One region of the Lysinibacillus sp. AR18-8 genome, then DNA from elsewhere that is predicted to be linked to it. Evidence: riboswitches for the same ligand, from Rfam matches in the RefSeq annotation. Region 1 holds a riboswitch; each other region holds the start of a gene.

Region 1 (2,277 bases):
GTTTATTAGAAGTTAAACAATCAACAGCAATGTTAACAACATTCAACGAAATTGACATGACAAACATCATGGCACTTCGTAAACGTAAACAAGAAGAGTTTGTAAAAGCAAACGACATCAAACTTGGTTTCATGTCATTCTTCACTAAAGCTGTTGTTGCAGCACTGAAAAAATACCCATACGTAAATGCTCAAATCTCTGGCGATGAAATTCATTTAAATAACTTCTTTGATATCGGTATTGCTGTATCGACTGAAGAAGGTTTAGTCGTACCAGTTGTACGCGATGCAAATAGCAAAAACTTTGCAGAAATCGAAAAAGATATTGCTAACTTAGCGACAAAAGCTCGTGATAAAAAATTAGGCTTAAATGACATGGCTGGTGGATCATTCACAATCACAAATGGTGGTGTATTCGGTTCATTAATGTCAACACCAATTATGAACGGTACGCAAGCTGGTATTTTAGGTATGCACTCAATTGTAAACCGTCCAGTTGCAGTAAATGGTGAAGTTCAAATCCGTCCAATGATGTATGTAGCACTTTCATACGATCACCGTATCATCGATGGTAAAGATTCTGTAGGATTCTTAAAAACAGTTAAAGAATTAATCGAAAATCCTGAAGATTTATTATTAAATTCATAATTCCATTAAACCCTGCGAACAATGTTCAGCAGGGTTTTTTGTATGACGAAAGGTATTGACCGATTCTATGCTTGAAAGAGTACGAATGTTACATCGTTTAGAGGAGCAAAGAAAGAAAAAAACGCAACTTTTCTCACATATAGAACATACTCTATAATAAATATTTGTTGTAATTTTCAGAAATATCAACAAAAGTTCAACGATTTAAAGTGGAAGCAGAACGCACAATATCCTAATATTGTCATTAGTCAGAAAAATGTTAAAATCGTCTTGACGAACATATTAGTTTTATAGTAGTATCTAAATATCAATTAAATAAACAAACCTCACGAATTGTTACCAGTGAGGTAGAGGCGCGGTATTTATTAGTTCATTGTTGAGTAAAAGCAAGCGAAGACGCAATGAAGAAGGAAATATCGCCGAAGTATAAAAGGAGCTCGTACTTTTATACTGGGTCTGCAGTGAATAAGTGCAGGACTGTCCTAGTAAATGGATTTCCAGATTTACTAGGTTGTGCTATCTCGGAAACATGGAAATTATAGTGAGGATTTGGGCAACTGTCATAAAAGGTAAGACCTAAGTTCAATAAACTTAGGTCTTTTTTAGTACAGTTGTCTTATTTTTTTACAGAAAAGGGGAGTTTTTCATGAAAAGAAAATGGTTGTTAGTAATGATCTCTATCATGACGGCAATTGTGCTAGCTGCATGTGGCACAAGTGACAAAAAAGAGGGCGGTTCAAGTGATGCTGGAACTGACAAAGAAGAAGGTGGCGGTGAATTCCGAATTGGAATGGAGGCTGGCTACCCACCGTTCAACTGGACACAGCAAGACGATGCAAATGGCGCAGTGAAAATTGCGGATAATGCAGAGTATGCAGGTGGCTATGATGTACAAATGGCAAAGAAAATCGCTGAAGGTCTAGGCAAAGAGTTAGTCATTGTTAAAATGGAGTGGGACGGTTTAGTTCCAGCGCTACAATCAAACAAAATTGATGCAATTATTGCAGGTATGTCACCAACAGAAGAACGCAAGAAAACAATTGATTTTACAGAAAACTATTATACTTCTGATTTTGTTATGGTTATTAAAAAAGGTAGCAAATATGAAGGCGCAAAATCGATTCAAGACTTCTCAGGTGCTAAAATTACATCACAATTAAATACATCAAACTACACAGTTATCGATCAAATTAAAGGCGTAGAAAAGCAAACAGCAATGGAGAGCTTCCCAGCAATGCGTGTGGCGTTAGAAGCAGGTAAAATTGATGGCTATGTAGCTGAACGTCCAGAGGGCATTTCCGCTTCTGCTGCCAACGATAAATTCACATATGTAGCATTTGAAGAAGGCTTTGATACAGACCTATCAAATACTTCAATTGCTGTAGGCTTACGTAAAGATGACGCAAATCGTGAAAAAATCAATGAAATCCTAAAAGGCATTTCAGAAGATGATCGTCAAGCGATTATGGAAGAAGCTATTTCTCAACAACCCGCAGCACAATAATGACATGGCACGGACTAGCAATTAGTCCGTGCATGATCATTTCATCATTATCAAAATGAGAACCTCTCTACATAATGATAATGTCCTAGCGTGACAAATCATAGAATAGTAGAAAGAGCTAGGACA
Region 2 (2,277 bases), on a different contig from region 1:
ATTAGCTATCGGATAGCTAATACCAGCACCAAGGCCAGCAGTAAAATTCATGGACATGGTGAAAAAGGCCATTAATAAACCCACATGATAGGGAAATTTCAACTTCAATAATCCTGGAATTAGTACATTTCCAAAAGAAATGGCTACGCCAATTAGCACAGTACCCAATAGAAGTAATTCTGTAGTACCAAGTGAACGTAGGACAATTCCTAAAGCCAAGAGAAAAGTGGATAAAAATAATGTTAGCTCAAGCCCTAGTTTGCGTGCTACAACTGGTGCAAATGGAGATATAACAGCAAAAGCCAGCAATGGTATCGTTGTTAGAAAGCCTGCCAAAACATTAGATATTCCAAGATCTTCACGGATAAAGGATATAATTGGGCCAACAACAGTTAGTGGCATTCGTAATGTAGAGGCTATAAAGATAACTCCAAAGACTAAAAGTAAGGTTGTTCCTTTCCAGCTAATTTTTTTACTTGGAAAACTAGTGGAATGATCATTTGTAGTCAAAATAAAATCCCCCCTAATAATAACCATTCTAATTGAACTACTATAACACTTTATCACACTATTAAAAATAGTAGAAGATTCATAAAATACAGAACATTTGTGGTTGTATTGAAATGTCTATGGTCTTATGTTAGTATAATAAACATCATAAATTTAATAATTATATGCCTCACGTTTGTATTGAGGTAGAGGTCGCGATATTTATAAGTATGCTAATTGAAATGACAAGCATTGATGAAATTAGTTGAAAGGAAATATTGCCGAAGTGTGAGGGGACTTGAAAACCTCATGCTGGGGCTGTCTCCGAAAGGAACAGAACTGTCACGTTTGCACAACGTGTTGAGCTATCATGTAGGAAAAACTGAGGATTAATGTAGCCATCACAGTGTATATGTGATGGCATTTTTTTGCCTCATAAATAGGAAGGAAGCTATATCGTGAGTGAAATAAAAGTAAATCAGCTCGGACATAAAGCACCGAAGCTGAAAAAAGAATTAAAAAGCCGTCATATTACAATGATTTCTTTAGGCGGTACAATTGGTACGGGACTATTTTTAGCCAGTGGAGGAGCAATTGCTCAGGCAGGTCCTGGAGGAGCATTGCTTGCCTATGCTTTAATCGGTATTATGGTGTATTTTTTAATGACAAGCTTAGGGGAAATGGCTGCCTATATGCCATCCTCAGGTTCATTTAGTACGTATGCAACCAAATTTGTAGATCCTGCCTTGGGCTTTGCATTAGGCTGGAACTACTGGTATAACTGGGCAATCACCATTGCTGCCGAAATTGCTGCTGTGTCATTAATTATGAAATATTGGTTCCCAGATAGCTCATCAGCACTTTGGACAGTATTATTTATTGCTGTGGTATTGACGTTTAATTTACTATCCGTAAAAAGTTATGGTGAAAGTGAATATTGGTTTGCCATGATTAAAGTAGCAACGGTTATTGTTTTTATTATCATTAGCTTACTAATGATTTTTGGTATTTTAGGTGGGCAGGCTCCTGTAGGTTTCACTAATTTCTTTGTTAGTGATGGGCCATTCCATGGTGGCTTCCTTGCTACATTTGGTATTTTCCTAGCTGCAGGATTTTCATTCCAAGGAACAGAATTACTAGGAATTACAGCTGGTGAAACAGATGATCCTGGTAAAAATATTCCGAAGGCTGTTAAATCTGTATTTTGGCGTATTCTTTTGTTTTATATTTTAGCGATTGGTGCAATTGGGATGTTAATTCCATTTACAGACGAACGTTTATTATCAGAAGATATCGCAGTATCACCGTTTACACTAGTGTTTGACCGCCTAGGTATTGCCTTTGCTGCTTCATTAATGAATGCCATTATTTTAACGGCTATGCTGTCAGCAGGAAATTCAGGACTATATGCATCTTCTCGTATGTTATGGCAATTAGCAGTGGATGGACATGCACCTAAATTTTTTGCAAAGCTAAGTCGTAGAGGTATTCCGATTTATGCACTTATGGCAACATTAGCTGTAGGCTGTTTAGCATTTTTGGCATCCTTCTTTGGCGATGGAGTGGTTTATATCTGGCTATTAAATGCTTCTGGAATGTCTGGCTTTATTGCATGGCTAGGTATTGCGTTTAGTCATTATCGTTTCCGCCGAGCGTTTGATGCACAAGGCTTAGATCCAAAGTTATTACCTTATAAAGCCAAATTATATCCGTTTGGACCATTATTTGCTTTTACAATTTGTATGATCGTAGTCATTGGACAAAATTACACAGCCTTTACAGGCGATA
Region 3 (2,277 bases), on a different contig from region 1:
CGAAAAAGGAGTACCGAAAATATAAAACGCGTACAGCAGCCAAGCATGATGATTACGGTGCAATGCAGGAGGTTATACGTCGTCGCTATATACGTGTTTTAAAGGAAGGACTACCATTACCAGATTTAGTCTTAATTGATGGTGGTAAGGGACAAATGGAAGTAGCCCGTGAAGTACTAGAAGATGAGCTTGGTCTTGTTATACCGATTGCTGGTTTAGCCAAGGATGATAAGCATAATACATCTCAGCTCTTGTTTGGTGATCCACCAGAAGTGATTAGCTTAAAACGTACAAGTGATGGCTTTTATTTATTACAACGAATTCAAGACGAAGTCCATCGCTTTGCTATTACCTTCTTGCGTCAACAGCATGAGAAGCATGCCATTCAATCTGTATTAGATCATATTGAAGGGGTAGGACCAAAACGAAAGCAACAGCTGCTTAAACATTTCGGTTCAGTCAAAAAAATTCGAGAGGCGAGCGAGCTAGCATTACAGGAGGCTGGGATGCCCGCTAATTTAGCAAGCCAAATTTTTAGCTATTTTCAGCAACAATCATTGTCAAAGGAATAGGCATGTGCTATGGTTATAAATAACATTGTTTTCAATGTTATGAAGAGTCAACTGCGTGACTAGTTTGTTTACGCAAAGGCTTAATGAATTGAATACATTCACTTTAAAGTGATGATAGAGGTGCAAGATTCAAGAGTAACACGATGGAGGATGGACAAGTCCAGAGATATTGTGTGAAAGGGGAGCTTGCCGAAGTACAGGATTGTTGTTCCATTGTTGTACTGGTTTTGCATTTAAGAAATGTAAGACTGTCGATTCTAAACGTTTCGGAGAGCTATCACACATGCGCAAGTTACGATTATTGTACATGTTATAGGCAGCTTTCACGTTATGTGGAGGCTGCCTTTTAGTTTTCTAGAAACGGTTTTACCCCCCATAATTTGGTGAAATACATGAACTGGAAGGGAGAACGAAAGAAATGGCTAAAATCGTGATGAAGTTTGGAGGAGCTGCATTAGCTTCTACTGAACAAATCCAAGAGGCTGCTAGGAAAGCGATTGCTGAAAAGGACAAAGGATTGGATGTAGTAGTGGTCGTTGCAGCGATGGGACACACTGCGAAAGAGATGAAAATGATGGTACACCAACTAACTGACGATGTGTCGAAAAGAGAATTAGATGCAGTTTTGTCAACTGGATCTCAATTATCTAGTGCTTTATTTACCATCGCTTTGCAGGAAGCAGGCTATGAGGCTGTGTCTCTAACTGGATGGCAAGCTGGTATACATACGGATGGTATGTATCGACATGCTCGTATCGACTATATAGATATTAGTCGTATGGAAGAACATTTTGCACAGGGACAAATTGTGGTTATTGCTGGAGAACAAGGGATTGACGAAGTGCACAATATCACCACGCTTGGAAAAGGTGGAGCTGAAACAGCTGCTGTTGCACTTGCCATAGCGTTGGAAGCGGAGAGAGTAGATATGTATACAAATGTGGATGGTGTTTATACAGCAGATCCACGATATGTTCCCAATGCCCAAAAGCTTCAAGAAATTTCATATGATGAAATGTTGGAATTATCGAATTTAGGGTCTCATATCATACATCCTCGTGCGGTGGAGTTAGCGAAGAAATTTCAAATGCCTGTTATTATACGTTCAAGTTTAATAGAATCAGTAGGCACTTTATTGAAGGAGGAAGTGGAAATGGAAAAAAATTTAGTCGTTCGTGGTGTTGCATTTGAATCAGATATTATTCGTTTAACAGTAGGGTATGATGCTTTTTCCAATGCTTCATTAGCAGATATATTTACGGTTCTTGCAGAGAACCGTATTAATGTAGATATTATTGTCCAAGCCATTATTGATGGGTTGAAGCCAACTGTATCGTTTTCCATTTTAAAAGAGGAATTTGCGGAAGCATTACGTGTTTTAGAGGATAGTAAATTATCACTTGGATTTAGTTTTGCTGACTTCGAAATTGGACTAGCAAAAGTTTCTATTATTGGTTCAGGCATGGCTTCCAATCCAGGCGTTGCTGCTCGTATGTTTGATCGGTTACGTCGTGAAAATATCCCTGTAAAAATGGTTAGTACTTCTGAAATAAAAGTGTCCGTTGTTGTACCACAGGATGATATGATCCAAGCAGCTAATGCTCTCCATGATGAGTTTAATTTAGAGCAAGCACTTTACATATAATAATAGAAGAAACAGCATTTTATGTAATTGACCGAAATAAAAGGAAGAAAAAAGAAGGAT

Evidence for each region. Region 1 has a riboswitch for lysine ahead of BFM98_RS05730 (transporter substrate-binding domain-containing protein). Riboswitches for the same ligand answer to the same signal wherever they lie in the genome.
Region 2: it holds a riboswitch for lysine, as region 1 does, so the genes downstream of both, BFM98_RS21810 (amino acid permease) here and BFM98_RS05730 (transporter substrate-binding domain-containing protein) in region 1, are expected to answer to the same signal.
Region 3: it holds a riboswitch for lysine, as region 1 does, so the genes downstream of both, BFM98_RS12160 (aspartate kinase) here and BFM98_RS05730 (transporter substrate-binding domain-containing protein) in region 1, are expected to answer to the same signal.

The regions. Positions count from the first base shown of each region.
Region 1 is NZ_MDGU01000006.1:212,576-214,852, reverse strand. Features, by position in the region: gene odhB (2-oxoglutarate dehydrogenase complex dihydrolipoyllysine-residue succinyltransferase) at 1-647, shown strand, start outside; lysine riboswitch at 988-1,174, shown strand; gene BFM98_RS05730 (transporter substrate-binding domain-containing protein) at 1,294-2,151, shown strand.
Region 2 is NZ_MDGU01000052.1:3,102-5,378, forward strand. Features, by position in the region: gene BFM98_RS21805 (CynX/NimT family MFS transporter) at 1-510, opposite strand, end outside; lysine riboswitch at 689-865, shown strand; gene BFM98_RS21810 (amino acid permease) at 948-2,277, shown strand, end outside.
Region 3 is NZ_MDGU01000014.1:17,731-20,007, reverse strand. Features, by position in the region: gene uvrC (excinuclease ABC subunit UvrC) at 1-572, shown strand, start outside; lysine riboswitch at 680-857, shown strand; gene BFM98_RS12160 (aspartate kinase) at 991-2,217, shown strand.